Regions from separate parts of the Planococcus lenghuensis genome, predicted to be linked through region 3. Evidence: riboswitches for the same ligand, from Rfam matches in the RefSeq annotation. Region 3 holds a riboswitch; each other region holds the start of a gene.

Region 1 (5,668 bases), 310 kb from region 3:
CGCAAATAGATATCACCATAGCTCGCTGCAAGTTCTTTTGCTTCGGTGTATGCGATAAATGCTTCAGCGTACCGCTGCTGTCGGGCATACCAAAACCCCAGCAAGTCCCGGGACTGCGCTTTTTCCCGGCTGAATGAATCCAGCAGCAGACTTGTCACCATCTCGTTGATATGCGGCCAGGCTTTTTCATACTCGCCCAGTTCGATATAGGCACGCGTAATATTCAGTTTCACCCGAATTTCCAGTATCCCGCTCCGCGGCAGATGCTTCCTGGCTGCCTCCAGCCCCGCCTGGCCCATACGGAGCGCTTCTGTAAACTCGCCTTCCGCCAGCAGGAGATGCGAAAAATTGCCATAGCTGCTGCTCAACACATCTTCTTTGCTGAGCTGTCTGGCAATTTTAATACTCTTTTTCAATGTTTCTTTTGCTTTTCCAAAATCTTTATTGTGCTCATAAAGCAGAAACAGAATGTGATACAGATCCAGAAAGTCCTCGTCTGTCCCGTATCGGGCACAGACTTCCCGATGCGCTTCAATATTACGGAATGCTTCTTTAATATCGCCGATGCTGTAGTAGGAAGCAGCGCTGACCACATAGGCCGTCATCATGGCCCGGTGGTCATGTTGGTCCATGGCAGATTCCAGAAGTTCATAACTGCCTTCAATCGCTTCTTTGTACTTCCCTTCGGCACGCAGGGAAGCAATCTTCTGCTGCAAAACTGCCAGTTCTTGTTTCTTCATCATCCGCACTCCCTACACTTCTTCTTATACAGGAAAATATACCTAACTAATGATACCCTATAATTAGTCCTTTATAAACAAGAATGTTTAAAATATTTTGAGAGAGACTGAAAAAGGGAGTATGATAGACTTGGTTAGAGACAGAAAGGAGAGATTTATCATTATGTATGTAGTAACAAACCGCATTCGGACGAAAAAAGGCTTTGCTGAGAAAATGGCTCCCCGTTTTGCAAAACCCGGCCCGCTTCAGGAAATGGATGGCTTCGTAAAAGTTGAAGTTACGGTTCGGGACAACGTGGAAGAACATGATGAATTGAATGTCAATATGTACTGGGAAACGCTTGAAAACTTCGAAGCCTGGAAAAACAGTGACACCTTTCGGGAAGCGCATAAAGGCGGACGCCCTTCCGGTGAAGGCGGCGGTGAATCCCCGATGCTCGGAAGTGAACTTGTAATCGCGAAAGTGGCGGCTGTACTTGAAGCGAAATAAATAACCGGACCTGAAAATCTCCCCCTGCACCTTCTGCAGGGGGAGATTTTTCAATTGTATAGGCCTGACTGAAGAATGGATATCCTAATCGTTGTAAAAACTCATCCTCTCGCACATGAGAGGATAGGTTCTGCGTTAAGCTATATTGAGTCCGCTGTTTTTCTGCTTCACTTTGCGGTGTCTGATGATCTGTGCTGCATACCACAGGACAACCGGGACAGTGAGTGTTGCACCAATGATGACCGACAGATTGTAATCGAGTCCGAGCCCCTCCGGCGCATAGAAGATGTACGTGCACACAACGCCGGTCATGAAACTTGCCGGAACACCTGCAATCCAGTGCTGTTTATGCAGTTTCAATAAGTACATCGCAGCGGTCCACAGCATGACCGTCGCGACGACCTGATTCGTCCAGCCGACATAGCGCCACAGGAATGTGTAGTCGATTGTCGCCATATAGAATGTCGGAACTGCCAATGGAATTGTCACGAGCAGGACCTTCATCTTGCCGTCCATATTCATGAATTTCGACAGGATATCTGTCGCAATCATACGCGATGAACGAAGCGCTGTATCGCCTGTCGTGATCGGCAGGATGATGACACCGAAGATGGCCAGGATGCCGCCGACTGTGCCGAGAAGCGATGTCGAGATTTCATTGACCACACCGGATGGCCCGCCGGCTTCGAGCGCCGCTGCGAGTCCTTCCGTTCCATTGAAGAAGGCCATCCCTGCGGCTGCCCATACAAGTGCGATAATTCCTTCAATGATCATCGCTCCGTAGAAAATTTTACGTCCGTCTGTTTCTTTCTTCATCGTACAGGCCACAATCGGACTCTGTGTGCAATGGAAGCCGGAGATGGCACCGCATGAAATGGTGACCATCAGCAGCGGCCAGAGCGGCAGGTTAGCCGGATGCAGGCTGTCGAGCGTCAGATTCGGCAGTTGCTTACCCGAAAATACAAGCGCCACTGCGACGGCAATCGCCATGATCAGCAGGATGCCGCCGAGGAGCGGATAAATCCGGCCGATGATCCGGTTCACCGGTAAAACCGTGGCCAGGATAAAATAACCGAAAATCAGGCTGAGAGCCACGATGAAGCTGATTGGGGTGATTTGTGAAATGAGCTGCGCCGGGCCTGCTGTGAAAGCAGCCGCCACCAGCAGCATGAGTACAAGTGACAGGACATTGATGAATGTCCGGATGTGTTTGCCTAAATACTTGCCGACCAGCGTCGGGAACTGCGCGCCGCCGTGGCGGAGTGACATCATGCCAGACATATAATCGTGGACGCCGCCTGCAAAGATGCAGCCGACCACGATCCAGATAAACGCGACCGGTCCGTACAGCGCTCCTGCCACTGCGCCGTAGATCGGACCGAGTCCTGCGATATTCAGTAATTGGATCAAGTTGCCTTTCCACCAATTCATCGGCACGTAATCGAGATTGTCCCGTTTTGTGTATGCCGGTGTGGGTGTATCGTCATTGACCACAAACACCCGTTCAACAAACTTCCCGTAAACCATGTAGCCGATTATCAATAATGCAATTGCACCTAAAAATGTTGCCATGTCCGTGGCCTCCTTCTGTATCTCTCGCTGAAAATAATATTAGGATAACAAAGGCGGCAGACATTGTATACACTTTTCTAACAAGTAATAAAATTCTTTTTCCTTTTTGTGAAAAGTGGCGCGAGCCCTTGGCGTTAAAGCGTTTTCATCGTATGGAAGTGGGGGCGTTTTTCAACAGAAGGCATTGGAACGGATTAATTTTCAATTTGATCAATCAACTGATTTCCGGTCTTTTCATTTTCGCAATCAAGTGAATGGCACGTACCAAGAGCGATGCAGCCAGCCCCAAATTCCACTGTCCTCCAACGGTAAACCGTTATTTGTCTCGATTTACTCTTTTTATTTGAGCAAGGCGGAAATCGATGCATTTTGCAGAAATTTTACGATTACAGCGCTGGTCAGCGGGAATGCCGTCCAAGCTGCAAAAAAGACGGAAACATCTAAACGAAAAAAAGCACGTTCGAATGAATACTTCGGACGTGCCTTTCAGTTATACCATACAGCTTCTACGGCTTCATCGTCATCCAGCTGCCGACATGATGAACCGCGATGCCGTTATAGCTTGCTGTGCCGTTGTATTGTTGCTGGACTAACGAGAGCTGTTTGTTCATATAGGCCTCTCCTTCTTCGAAGAACGAGAGGTATGCGCCTTCTGCGGTCTGTCCGGTTTCGACTCCAATAACAAGGCTCTTTCCGTGTTTTCCTGCAAATGCAACTTCATTGCGCGCAAATTCACCGATAAGCGCGGCGCTGTCCCGGTAAGCCATGATGGTGACACTGTCAGTCGCCGCAATGACCCATTCCGCCAAAATCCCAATCCCGAACTGATTTTTATAGGAAATCTCATCAAACCAGAAGGCCATATCCACTTCGATCGGCAGGCTGAGTGCTGCAGCGTTATCCGCTGCCCGGCTGAGCAAGGCCTGATAAGACTTAACAGTAGCCGCCTGGTTCGATGCCCAGTCGCTGTACAGATACGGCTCAACATCGAGATGGATGCCGGCGAATTTCTCAGCAGATGCAGAGCCGGCCTGGTAATGCTGCAGCCAGGTCATCAGCCGGTCCTGCTGGACATAGCCTTTCCGTGACACCCAATTCGGCGCCCCGTCCAGCGCATAAATCTGTATGCCTTGTACGCCGGCTTCTGCAATGAAACTGCGATAGGCATCCGCCGGCATTTCCTGATCGATCTGTACATAGACTTTATTCAGCTCCTTACTTGCCAGAAAAGCGAGCGTTCCGGATTCATCCTCCACGAACATCCACGGGTTCCAGAGCCAGGTCGCCCGGTCTTCGGCTGCTGCAGCTTCCACTTGGGCCCCTCCTGCTCCTTCCGTGATTATGCCAGTACACAAGAAAGCTAAAACACAAACCATCACGATTGTGCGCATATTCAATTTTCCTCCCTTCAAGATCCCGGACTCCTGAAGGGAACCTGGCAGCCTGACTTCCGTACGCCGACCGGCGGTTAGGTTCGCGGCTTTGCGTCCTTTCCTTTCGGAGAAGTTTGCCTTTTTCAGTTGGTTTAAAGATAATGGATCCGTGTTACCGGCCTGCAGGTAATTTATGTTTTAAGCCCGTTTTTCAGCTGTATACAAAGCCTTTATCTATCAGCAGATGAAACTCTCCTGCAGCAAGCGGCTTGCTGAACAGGTATCCCTGTGCTTCATCGCTATTATGCTGCTTCAGGAAGTGAAGCTGCTCTTCTGTCTCCACGCCTTCTGCGATAACTTTCATGCCAAGGGTATGGGCCATTGAAATAATCGTCGCTGCAATATTTTTATTGCCATTCGTCCCGGAAATTTCCCGGATGAATGTCTGGTCGATCTTTAAATGATCAATCGGGAATTCCTTCAGGCAGTTGAGCGAGCTGTATCCGGTCCCGAAATCATCCATGGAGATGTTGATGCCCATACTTTTCAATTGATACAGAATGGAACTCGCTTTCTTTACGTTCATCGTCATGCTTTCTGTAATTTCGATTGTCAGCCTGGTCGGATCAGTTTCCGTTTCCCGCAGGATTCCCTGGATGATTTTCAGCAGATTCGGCTGATAAAATTGCCGGATCGACAAATTTACAGCCAAGGTGAACCGTTCAGTATCGGCGAATTGCCATTTTTTCAGCTCTTTGCATGCCATCCGCAGAATACGCTCGCCAAGCGGAAGGATGAGACCGGTTTCTTCTGCAATCGGGATGAACTGGTCAGGCGGGATGCTGCCAAGTTCGGGATGATCCCAGCGGGTCAGCGCCTCGGCACCGACCAGCTGCCCTGAAACCAAATCGACAATCGGCTGATAGCGGAGAGAAAACTGCTCTGAATCAATGGCTTTCCGAAGCTCATTTTCAATTTGCAGCCGGTCATAGATCCGACTGTTAAGGGATTCGTCGTAGAATTGAAAATTGTTTTTACCTTCTTTTTTCGCCTGATACATCGCAAGGTCCGCTTTTCTGATCAGCTCTTCCGGACAGCTGCCATCCGGCGGGTACAGACAAATGCCGATGCTCGGTGTGATGAAAATTTCATGCCCTCCCACCTCGAAAGGGCGGGCCAGAGCATTCAGCACGCGATCAGCGACAATTGTCGCTTCTTTTTTCGATGCTCCTTCAAGAAGAATCGCAAATTCATCGCCACCTTGCCTGGAAGCCGTATCAGTTTTTCGGATGCATGCCTCCATTCGCCTGGCCACCTGATTCAGAAGGGCATCTCCTACGTTGTGGCCCAGCGTGTCATTAATCAATTTGAAACGGTCCAGATCCATATACAGCAGGACAACCGTCTCTTCCGCAGTCGCTTTACACCTGCTGATCGCTTCCGTCAGCCGCTCATTGAATAGCTGTTTATTGGGCAGACCGGTCAGTGCATCA
Region 2 (5,668 bases), 520 kb from region 3:
CAGCGGCACGAATTGTCTCGACTGCCGATGAAATGCTGGACACGCTTATCAACCGGATGGCTCGCTAACCGGGAGACTGGAGGAAAACCCGGATGAGAATTTCCCAGCAAATGCTGCATCAAAACTCCTTGCGGCACATGAACCAGAATTTAAGCCGCATGGAAAAAACCAATCTCGACTTGTCAACAGGCAAGAAATTACATAAACCGTCGGATGATCCGAACGGTGTCAGCAAAGCGATGAACTTGAAAAGTGCCCTCACTGCCAATAAACAATATGAACGGAATGCCGATGAAGCGAATCTGTGGCTGTCGGAAGCCGATCAGACCATCAACGGGATGGTCGAAGTCATGCAGCGGGTTCGTGAACTGGCCGTACAAGGAAACAACGGGGCACTTTCCGACCAGGACCGCAACATGATCGCCTCGGAAACAGAAGCGTTGCATGAACAAATCCATCAATTCGCCAATGCGAAAGTGAACGGCCAGTACTTGTTCAATGGATCCAATACAAAAAATCCGCCGTTTCCGACATCTGGTGCCTATACCGAAAGCACCTTCAACACCGATCAGAGGAAGTTCACCATCGGGGAAGGTGCAGCGGTCAACATTAACGTTACGGCAGACAAATTGATCGGAAATGCTAACGAAAACGATAATTTATTCAACGTACTGAACAGTGTAGCAGCCGCATTAAAAGCAGGTGAAACCGTCTCGCTCGACCATATCGACCAAGGAATGGAGCGGCTTTTGACCACTGCAGCTGAAGTCGGTGCCAGACAAAATCGGGTCGAAGCCATCACCAATCGCGTGCAAGACAGTAACGTAGCGTTACAGACCATGCTGTCGCAAATCGAAGATGTCAACTATGCAGAAACCATTACAAAACTGAAAAGCGAAGAAAGCATCTACCAGGCAAGTCTGTCTGCTACGGCGAAAATCATTCAGCCAACCTTGATGGATTTCCTGAGATAATTTGAAGAGCGGTTGCCCTTATCCGGCACCCGCTCTTTTTTTGAGGTGTAACGGGGATGGTGCCATGAATTTTGGATTTATGGTGGTTTTTTGTTTTTTAAAGAGGAGGATTGGGAACTGGTGGGGGTTAAAGTGCATTCGCCGGCTCTTAAAGTACATTCAGCTTTTCTTAAAACGCGTTCATTAAAGTCTAATGTGCGTTCATCAGCGCTTAAAGTGCACTCAGCCAATCTTAATCACCATTCAACCGTATTTTCACCACAAATCAAAAAAAGTTGATACCGGGCAACCCGCATCAGCTTTCCTGGGAATTTCAACCACGCATATTGACTCAAGTTGCGGTCTTAAAGTGCATTCGCTGGCCCTTAAAGTACACTCAACTTTTCTTAAAACGCATTCAATAAAGTATAATGTGCATTCACCAGCGTTTAAAGTGCACTCACCCAATTTTAATAATCATTCAGTCAAACTCCCAGCATAAATCAAAAAAAGCTGACACCGGAATTCCGGCGTCAGCTTCTCCATTTATCCCCGCATCGTATTAACAAGCCCCATCATGTCATCCGCGAACGAAATCGCTTTTCCTTGTGACTGGAGCAGTCGCTGTGCAGTAATCAGTTCCGTCATTTCTTCAGTCAAATCTACATTGGATGCTTCAAGCGCGCCTTGCATCACCCGGGCGCTGCCATCATTTTCTGCCGCTGTTCCAAAAAGCTGAAGTGCACCGGCTGCCATCTGTTCAGCTTCTGTACCAGGCAGCTGATAGCGGTTGCCGCCCGCTTTTTCAAGAAGGTCCGGACGCAGAATTTTAGCGATACTCAACTGGAACTGGGCCGGCTGTTTCGCTTGATCTTTAAATGTAATTTCCAGTCCGCCATTTTCAGTGACAGTAACGGAATCATAATCGTTTTCAAAAACGATCGGCTGATTATTGCCGTCAACAACCGCATCTCCTGCGTTCGTCACCAAGGCGACTTGATCGGAGTTCAGCACCGGCTGAACTTGGAAAGAACCGTCTTTTGTGTAATATGTATTTCCTTCAGATGCGACCCGGAAGTATCCGGAATTGCCGCCAATCATAAAATCGAAAGGGCGACCCGTCTGAAGCGATGAACCTTGTTCCATTCGTAAATTCGTCTGGGACAGGATAGCCCCTGATCCGATTCGCAGTCCATTCGGCGTCTGCCGCCCGATTTCATGCTGAAGCCCCGCCTGCTTTTCCATCGATACGGTAAGCGCGTCGGAAAAATTCGCTTCCTGCCGCTTATATCCCGTCGTGCTCACATTCGAAATATTATTCGCAATCAAATCTATCTTCTTCTGCAATTCCCGCATCGATGTAGCTGCAGAATTCATTTGGATATTCATGGGCATAATTCTCCTTTAGTAAATAGTACTGATAAAAATCTGACTAATACATCAAACCCTTCCGATTTCATTGACCGCTTTCTCCATACTCCGGTCGTAAGCCTGGATGACTTTCTGGCTCGACTCAAAGCTGCGGTACGTGCTCATCATGTCCGTCATCGTCCGGGTCAGATCCACGTTCGACTGTTCGACCATGCCTTGCTTTACGAAATCTCCAGGCATGTTCGGAAGTCCGGCCGCTTCAATCCCAAGCGGCGCATTCTCGAAATCACCTTCCCAGCGAAGGAGATTATGGCCTTCTTTTACGAGCTGTTCAGGATCATTTGTATACCCGACCCAAAGCTGATTTGCGTTCGTTCCGTCTTCCCGGATAATTTCACCGTTGCCTTGGACTGTAAAGTTCTCTGAATCCGTACGAATCGTCTGGAAGTTCGCGTCTAAGACATTCAGCCCGTCAGCTGTCGTCAGAAATCCATCCTGGTCGACTGCAAACTGACCGTTTTGTGTATACCGGATTTGCCCGTCTCCGGCATTGACTGCGAATAACAGTGTACCTTGCTGCTGTGTTTCGGGATCGACCGGCAATGCGCCGGATAGCAGGGAAATGTCGGTTGGATTCCCGGTTTCCTTTAATGCGCCTTGCACGAAAGACGGAATCCCTTCCTGGGCGTAAACGCCGGTATGGAGCTTGCCAATAGTAGCTGGATGCTTGCCCGCCTGCATGGCTTGGATCAATTGGGCAGGAAAAGCCCGAAGCACCGTCTCGTCTTGTTTGAATCCGGGCGTATTCGCATTCGCCAAGTTATTCGTGAGTACTTGCTGTTTACGGTTATGGGCCATAAGTCCGGAAGTTGCAATATATAATCCGCGGAACATAAAAAAAATTCACCCTTTCTTAAAAAACTCTTGCAATTTGGCGTTAGCATACCACTATAATTAAATAAAATATATAGAAAAAGGAAAATTAAAACAAAATCATTTTTCCAAGAAAAAATAGCCAAAATCAAAAAAACGTGCTATTATCACCATCAAGAACAGTTGAAAATGAGTCAATTTATTGAGTTTAAAAGCTAGATCAGTATCAAAAGCCGTAATTGATTATAAGAACGTCCGGTTTTTATCGAGTTAAGTAATGTTTTTCCACAAAATATCCAAATCAGTAAAAAGACCTAAAACATTTAAAAAACTGAATACAACAATCGTCACGATAACGGCAAACTTCTCCGAAAGGAAAGGACGCAAAGCCACGGGCCTACGCACAATCTTTTGTGCTTGGCAGCCGGGTTACCGAAAGATGGGAGATGCATAATCCACCCTTTTTTCGGGGTGGTTTTTTTGTGGCCAAATTAAGAATAAAGGAGTTCAGCAATGAATATATTTCCTCAGACGTTCCAGTCATTGGAACAGGCGTTATCGACATCGGCTTTGAAGCAACGGACGCATGCGGCGAATATTGCGAATGTCGACACGACGAACTACAAAAGCAGACAAGTAAACTTCCAATCTGCACTGCAGAACGCAATGGATAGCAGCGGATCATTGAAAAGCTTCAAAACAGCAGCGGGTCATATCCCATTCAGTACGGAAAATTCAGCAGGAGTACCTTCCGTGACAGTGAACACCAATACAAAGTTCAAAACAAATGGCAATAACGTGGATATGGACTACGAAATGGCCGAAATGGCGAAAAACCAATTATGGAATAACGCGCTGACCGAGCGGATCAATGGGAAATTCAACAGTCTCCGCTCTGTCATCAGCGATGGGAGGTAAGGAAGATGAGCTTATTCAACGGACTTAATATCAGCGCTTCCGGCCTGACGGCAAACCGGCTCCGGATGGACGTCGTTTCTTCCAATATCGCGAATGCCAACACAACCCGGGCCGAACGGGTCAACGGCGAATGGATGCCGTACCGCCGGAAAACGGTGGAGCTGTCGCAAAGCGGTGTGTCGCCATTCGGCCAGCATCTTCAGGCGGCGATGGGCAGAGGATCCGCTCATGTATCCGGTGTATCGGTTTCAAGAATCGAAGAGGACCGGACGCCGTTCGCGTTATCGTATGATCCCACTCATCCGGAAGCGGATGAAGATGGTTACGTCCGGCTGCCGAACGTGGATCCGGTGAAGGAAATGGTGGATCTGATGTCTGCGACCCGCTCTTATGAAGCGAATGTAACCGCATTGAATGCATCCAAAAGCATGTTCATGAAAGCGTTGGAAATCGGCAAATAACCCGTCCCGTTGATCGGAGATTTTAGGAGGTTCCCATGAACACGATTAGTTCGATTCAAGTCCCATTCTTACAGCCTCAGGAAAGTCCCAAAGTCCAGACAGACAATAAAACAGGCGAATTCGGCGAGTTGTTCAAACAGGCGCTGGATAAAGTGAATAGCGCCCAAAAAGAATCGGATAAACTGACGACGGGACTTGTGACCGGGCAAGTTCAGGATGTCCACGAAGTCATGATTGCTTCCCAGAAAGCGAATTTATCCCTGCAATTGACCATGCAAGTGCGCAATAAAGTCGTCGAAGCTTACCAGGAAATGATGAGGATGCAAGTATGAAGACAAGCGCAGAGGATAATGGCAAATGAAAGAAACAGTATCGGCTTACACCGAAAAACTCAAGGGGGCATGGGCGGGATTTTCAGGCCTGACGAAGTGGATTATGATCGGCTCTTTCGTTTTGACAGCGCTCGTGCTTTCCGTGTTTTTCTTTTTCAATTCTCGGGACGATTTCGCTCCGTTATATTCCAATCTTGCACCGGCGGAAGCCGGGGAAATCAAAGCGGCCATCGAAGAACGCGGCATTCTCGTGGAGGTATCGAATGACGGCAGCATCATCAGCGTGCCGGAAGACGAATTGGCCAATTTGAAAATCGCTTTGGCTGCGGAAGGAATCCCTGAAAACGGCAACGTCAATTACAGCGTGTTCAGCGAAAACATGGGACTCGGCATGACGGATCGCCATTTCGATGTGGTTGAGCGGGATGCGATGCAGAACGAACTGGCATACTTGATTCGCCAGATTGATGGCGTGACGGATGCCAACGTCATGATTACGCTGCCGAAAGAAAACATCTGGATCACAGATGAAGAACAAGTGGCCACCGCTTCGATTGTGGTGACCGGTGATCCCGCCTTTCAGCTCGATCAAAAGCAGGTCAACGGGTTATATCATTTAATCAGTAAAAGTATCCCAAATTTACCGGCAGATCAGATTGTGATCATGGACCAGAATGGCCAGATGTTCGAGATTTTGGAAGAAGACGTAGTGGATACGACGCTGTCCGTGTATCAGCAGCAACGGGAGATCAAGGAAGAC
Region 3 (5,668 bases):
TGAATAATAGGGAATGGCATGTTCATTGGCAATCGGCGTAAACTGTTTCTGAAGGTCAGCCATCTGCTTGGCTATATCGATTAATGCATTCAAATTCGCTTCCTCACGGATAAGATGGCCGGAAAATTTTTCAAACAGAAGCCAAGTCAATCCGTCTTCTGTCTTCCCATTGATATATACAGGCACCGCCCCGGAGTTCAGCTGGGACAATGCCGTATAGATCGCCGGAGATGACTGAAAGATCGGCAGAAATGCAATCTTACAGACCACTTCCTGCACGGAATGCCCGTTATATACATGAAATGACGCAGTAATGCCCCAGTCATTCGACCTAAAAATTGTAATCGGCCCTTCCACTTTCCTTGAATCAGGAATGGAAGAAGCAATCCACTCCCTAACATCTTCCAATCGCACACGGTCATTCCATTTTAACTCAGCCATCGAAACCCCTCCAAAAGAACTAGTGCTCCCGGCGCCAGTTTTTCTTCTGATTCAATTTTACTGCAAACAGAAAAACTGTACAATTGCTTCTTTAAAGAAGCAGTAGGATGAGTCAGACGCTGAGTCCGTGAAATTCTCTCCAGCAAAAAAACTCCTGCAAATGCAGGAGCTCAGTCATCGGCAGAAGGGGCAGCTGTCTATTAGTCCGTCTGCTTTAGTCGTTGATTATCAGTTGCCTTCATCTTCATCTTCGTCCTCGTCTTCTTTTTCTTTTTCTTTCTCTTTTTCTTTCTCAGCAGCTTCCCGTTCTTTTTCTGCCGCTTTTTCAGCAGCTTCCCGTTCTTTTTCTGCTGCTTTTTCAGCAGCTTCCCGCTCTTTTTCTGCTGCTTTTTCAGCAGCTTCCCGCTCTTTTTCGGCTGCTTCCCGTTCTTTTTCAGCTGCTTTTCGTTCTTTTTCGGCCGCTTTCTCAGCAGCTTCCCGTTCTTTTTCTGCTGCTTTTTCGGCTGCTTTGCGTTCCTGTTCAGCCGCTTTTTCGGCTGCTTTGCGTTCCTGTTCAGCCACTTTTTCTACTGCTTTCTGTTCTTTTTCGGCTGCTTTTTCTACTGCTTTCTGTTCTTTTTCAGCCGCTTTCTCGCTTGCCTTTACTTCTTTTTCTTTTTGTTTTTCTTCTTTGGCTACAGCCTCTTGCACATCGTCAGCTCCATCGTCCTCAGATTCCAGCTCCTCAGATTCCGGTTCCTCCGACTCCGCCTCTTCGTGCTCTTCTTCATCTTCCAGAGCTTCCTCTGTGACTTCATCCGCTTCTTCATTAATTTCTTCCATAAGCTCTTCCTGCTCTTCTGCCAGCTCTTTTTCAAGTTCAGCAAGCTCAGCCTGGTACTCTTCTTCCGAAATTTCACCTGCCGCAAGCAACGCATCAAGCTCAGCCCGTTTTTCTGCGGCTTTTTCTTGCTTCTCTGTAATATCCGTCAGTTTTTCAGTAATTTTTTCTTCCCATTTCGCTTGCGCTTTTTCAATGTTTTTCTGCAGTGCTTCCCTTGCTTTCGGATTCTCGATCTGCTCCAGCGCTGCTGTCAGCGCCAGGATATTGGCAGCGAACTTCTCTTCCAATTCTGCCCGGAACCCGTCTATAGTATCCGCTTCACCTGAAGGTTCTTCCGTCACGGATTCCTCGTCAGGTTCAGTCTCATCCTCAGCTTCCGATTCTGCACTCTGCTCGTATTTCTCCAGTGCCGCCTCCTGCTGTTCGATGGCTTCCTGAAGAACTTCATTCGCCCGCTCCTCGTCCCCTTGGTCAAGGAGCGCCAGAGCTTCCGAAATGCGTTCTTCCGCAAATCCAGCCAGCAGCTCGGCCTCTTTCACTCCATCGAACGTCAGGGCCAACTGCACATTTTCCATCAGGTTTTTTACGAAGTAGAAGAAGTCACCCGGCAGAAGCGAAGGGTCTTCAGCAGCCGTTTCATCTTCTTCCACTGCTGGTTCTTCTGTCTCCTGCTCTGGTTCTTCTTCAATAAGCACTTCTTCCGTTTCCGTTGTTTCAGGTTCCACCGGCTGTTCGTGCTGATCTGCTTGAATCGGACTTGCCCCGACTGTAAACGTGAGTGCTGTCGTAATAATACCGGTTGCTAACACGTTGCGGACCTTAAGATTGATCACGGGTTTTGACATTTTTCCATTCCTCCAAAACAGTATTTTTGGTTCGGAGAATGTCGACATAACCCGTGTTCCCACAGGCTATTCTCCATTCTTCAGCGGTTCAGCCGCCCTAGTGACGCGCACCGTAGGCCTGGAACTTTGCGTATCCACCTTTCGATGGAGCTGCCTTTTTCAAATGAGAAGCGCTGGAAGCTATTCGGTTTCCGACTTCTTTATGTAAATATACCCTACATATAAGCCAAAAGATACATTTTTTTAATGGATAAAAACTAATTTTCCCGCCTTTGTTTCCACAATGAAAGTTAAGCATTTTGTGTTTAAAATCGGCGAATCGAAGACATCAAAAAAACCGCTCACCCTACCAGGGAGCGGGCACATCATCACTTCTTTTTCGGACAGGTGCCGCAATACTTGCCGGCACCCGCCCCTTCATAATGGAAGCAGCACGTCTGGCGAATCCGGATGCCGCCTTCCGGTTTTTCCCCGTGAAATTTCTGTAGCGGGTTCTTCCGTTCGCCGAACGCTTCTCCCGGCAGGCCGTCGATCAGCCAGCGGAAATCCGCCACCTTCCGAGCGCTGTCGACCGGTTCTTCCGCCATTCGCTTCTCATACAGCCAGTATACGTAAATGGCGACATTCTCCCATAACACCGGCCGCGGCACATTGCCGGCCTTCGATACCACCCGGACCAATTTCCCGATTTCAATGAACAGTTCCCAGGAAAATGCCCGGAACTCCTCTGTGTCAATCGGAGTTGTCTCCATGTCTTCAAGCAGTAAATACGGCAGCCATTTGCCATCCGCATTTTGCGGAACGAGTGCGCCTTCTATTGTATTCAGCCGGTGCCGATGGACTGTTGCGGTAAATAATGCCGGCACAGCAAGCAGATATCCGAGCCGTTTGACGAGCTGCGACGCCGCAACCCGGGTTTCACCGGTTTTGAAATCCGCTTTGATGCCATCAATGAATCCATCCAGAAAGGCCTCGTCCGTGAATTGTCGGAGGGGGAACCGCTTTTCTCCCGGCGTTTCCATTACGACACGGAAGTCGGAAAGCGTCCTGTGAAAGTATTTAACCGCTGGCAATGTCGGCACGGCGCATCCCGCCTTTCGCACGCTTTCCTTTGCTGAACGGAATGCACATCGGCGTCCCGGAGAACGGGTCGCATGCCACCTGACAGCGCAGTCCGAACACGGAATGGACAAGCTCCGGCGTGATAATTTCTTCCGGGTCCCCCTGACGGAACACTTTCTTATCGTGAATCGCAACGATATGATCCGCATAGCGGCAAGCCAGGTTCAGATCATGCAGCACCATGACAATCGTGCGCTGTTCGGTCTGATTCAGCTCAAACAGCAGATCGAGAATATCGATCTGATGCGTCATATCGAGATATGTCGTCGGCTCATCGAGCAGAATAATATCCGTATCCTGCGCAAGCGTCATCGCAATCCATGCGCGCTGGCGCTGACCGCCTGATAAGGAATCGACTTTCCGGTCGGCATATTCCGCCATGCCGGTCGCTTCCAGCGCATCGTTTACGGCTTTCTCGTCCGTTTTTGACCATTGCTGCAGCCAGCTCTGGTGCGGATAGCGCCCCTGTTTCACGAGCTGGAGAACCGTCAGCCCTTCCGGCGCCACAGATGACTGCGGCAAGATAGCGAGCTGACGTGCGATTTTCTTCGTCGCCATGCTGGAAATATCCCGGCCGTCGAGCACCACGCCACCTTCCTGCGGCTTCAAAAGCCGCGCCATCGACCGAAGCAGCGTCGATTTACCGCAGCCATTACTGCCGATGAACACGGTGATTTCACCTTTCGGAATCTTGAGATCGAGCGCTTCAATGATATTCTCTTCTCCATATCCCAATGTCAGTTTGCGCGTCGAAAGTGCCTCCATCTGTCATTCCCCTTTCTGTTCGTAGCGTCTTCCACTATTTATTCCGTGAACGGTACAGCAGATAAATGAAATACGGCGCCCCGATGGCAGCTGTGAACACGCCAGCCGGAATTTCAAGCGGCGCAAACGCTGTTCGGGCGATCAGGTCCGCAATCAGCACGATCATGCCGCCGATGAGTGCGGATACCGGCAGAAGTGCACCGAACGACGAGCCGACAAGCTGCCGGGCGATGTGCGGCGCCATAAGGCCGACGAAACCGATCCCGCCGGCGAACGCAACGGCACCTCCGGCGAGCGCACTGCTCAAAAACAGCAGCGTGAAGCGATCTTTCTGCACAGAACTCCCGGCGTTTACTGCGAGTTCCTCCCCGAACTCCTGCATGTTCAGCCGTCTGGCATAGAAAAACAGCACAATCGTCAACGTCAAAATCCACGGAATGACAGTCAGCACTTCATCCCAATTCGTGCCGTTGACACTGCCTGTGATCCAGATATTTGCGCGGGATGCGGTGAAAATGGGACCAAGCACCATCAGCATCGTCGTCATCGCCTGAACGGCGGCAGACAACCCGACACCGATCAGAACGAGCCGGACCGGGGCGACGCCGCTGCGCTTCCATGACAGGAGATAGACGAGAAAGCCCATTGCCACGGCCCCGATGAATGAGGCGAGCGGCAGCCACTGGATGCTGACGGTCAGCGTATTGCTCCGGTCACTGAACAGCGCAAGGAACGCCACGGTCGTGAACGATGCACCTGCTGTAATGCCGATGATATCAGGTGAAGCCAGCGGATTGCGGATGATGCCCTGCAGGATGGCACCGGACATCGCAAGGCCGGCACCAGCGAACACGGCAAGCAGGATACGCGGCATCCGGAATGACCAGACAACGAGACGTTCCATTTCAGTTCCGATGCCGAGAAGGGCCTGGATGACCCGGTGCGGTGCGATGGCGAGCTGGCCGATGCCGAGACTTACAATCATCATTAAGAGCAAGACGGCGACCAAACCCGTTACGATTTGCAAGGCGCGCCGATTCATCAGAAATGATGCTCGCCCCGTGCGAAAGATGAAATGCTTGCTCATTCGTTAATCCCCCTTCTCGCAATCCACACGAAGAAAGGAGCTCCGATGGCCGCTGTCATGACGCCGACAGGAACTTCCGCCGGCATGATAATGTACCGGGCACCGATATCCGCCGCAAGCAGCAGCAGTGCACCGAGAATCGCACTGTACGGGATGACCCAGCGGTAATCGATACCGACAAGCCAGCGGGCAATGTGCGGAATGATGATGCCGACAAATCCGATCGGCCCGGCTACTGCCACGGAACCGCCGGCGAGCAGGACGACGATCACTGCGCCGAACAGCTTAACGAATACCGTCCGCTGTCCAAGCCCGGTCGCCAGATCCTCCCCCATCGCCAGCACGTTCATCTGCCTGCCCATCAGCAATGCGAACAGAAGACCCGCTGCCAAGTACGGCAGTACAGCCAGCAGCAATTCAAGATCCCGGCCTTCAATCGAGCCGGCGAGCCAGAACAGCACCTGATCAAGCGCCCGCTCATCAAGTGTCAGCATGCCTTGGGTCAAGGAAGAGAACAAAGCCGCGACCGCTGCTCCGGCGAGTGTCAGCCTGATCGGCGTCAGCCCGTCACGCCCCATCGAGCCG

What was found. A riboswitch is a leader RNA that binds a small molecule or an ion and turns the genes downstream of it on or off. The one in region 3 is predicted to bind cyclic di-GMP.
Region 1: linked by a shared signal. The riboswitch ahead of B0X71_RS18095 (amidase) and the one ahead of B0X71_RS21050 (DUF5667 domain-containing protein) in region 3 are both predicted to bind cyclic di-GMP.
Region 2: linked by a shared signal. The riboswitch ahead of flgB (flagellar basal body rod protein FlgB) and the one ahead of B0X71_RS21050 (DUF5667 domain-containing protein) in region 3 are both predicted to bind cyclic di-GMP.

Annotation. Positions count from the first base shown of each region.
Region 1 is NZ_CP019640.1:3,598,777-3,604,444, forward strand. Features, by position in the region: gene B0X71_RS18080 (tetratricopeptide repeat-containing diguanylate cyclase) at 1-740, opposite strand, end outside; gene B0X71_RS18085 (heme oxygenase) at 904-1,230, shown strand; gene B0X71_RS18090 (carbon starvation CstA family protein) at 1,366-2,802, opposite strand; gene B0X71_RS18095 (amidase) at 3,309-4,115, opposite strand; cyclic di-GMP riboswitch class I at 4,237-4,324, opposite strand; gene B0X71_RS18100 (sensor domain-containing protein) at 4,387-5,668, opposite strand, start outside.
Region 2 is NZ_CP019640.1:2,762,321-2,767,988, reverse strand. Features, by position in the region: gene flgK (flagellar hook-associated protein FlgK) at 1-68, shown strand, start outside; gene flgL (flagellar hook-associated protein FlgL) at 93-974, shown strand; gene B0X71_RS14125 (flagellar hook-basal body protein) at 1,500-2,342, opposite strand; gene B0X71_RS14120 (flagellar hook-basal body protein) at 2,394-3,218, opposite strand; cyclic di-GMP riboswitch class I at 3,545-3,634, shown strand; gene flgB (flagellar basal body rod protein FlgB) at 3,711-4,115, shown strand; gene flgC (flagellar basal body rod protein FlgC) at 4,121-4,576, shown strand; gene fliE (flagellar hook-basal body complex protein FliE) at 4,612-4,908, shown strand; gene fliF (flagellar basal-body MS-ring/collar protein FliF) at 4,934-5,668, shown strand, end outside.
Region 3 is NZ_CP019640.1:3,286,434-3,292,101, forward strand. Features, by position in the region: gene B0X71_RS16630 (phosphotransferase) at 1-441, opposite strand, end outside; gene B0X71_RS21050 (DUF5667 domain-containing protein) at 670-2,109, opposite strand; cyclic di-GMP riboswitch class I at 2,189-2,274, opposite strand; gene B0X71_RS16640 ((2Fe-2S)-binding protein) at 2,478-3,191, opposite strand; gene B0X71_RS16645 (ABC transporter ATP-binding protein) at 3,169-3,996, opposite strand; gene B0X71_RS16650 (FecCD family ABC transporter permease) at 4,031-5,083, opposite strand; gene B0X71_RS16655 (FecCD family ABC transporter permease) at 5,080-5,668, opposite strand, start outside.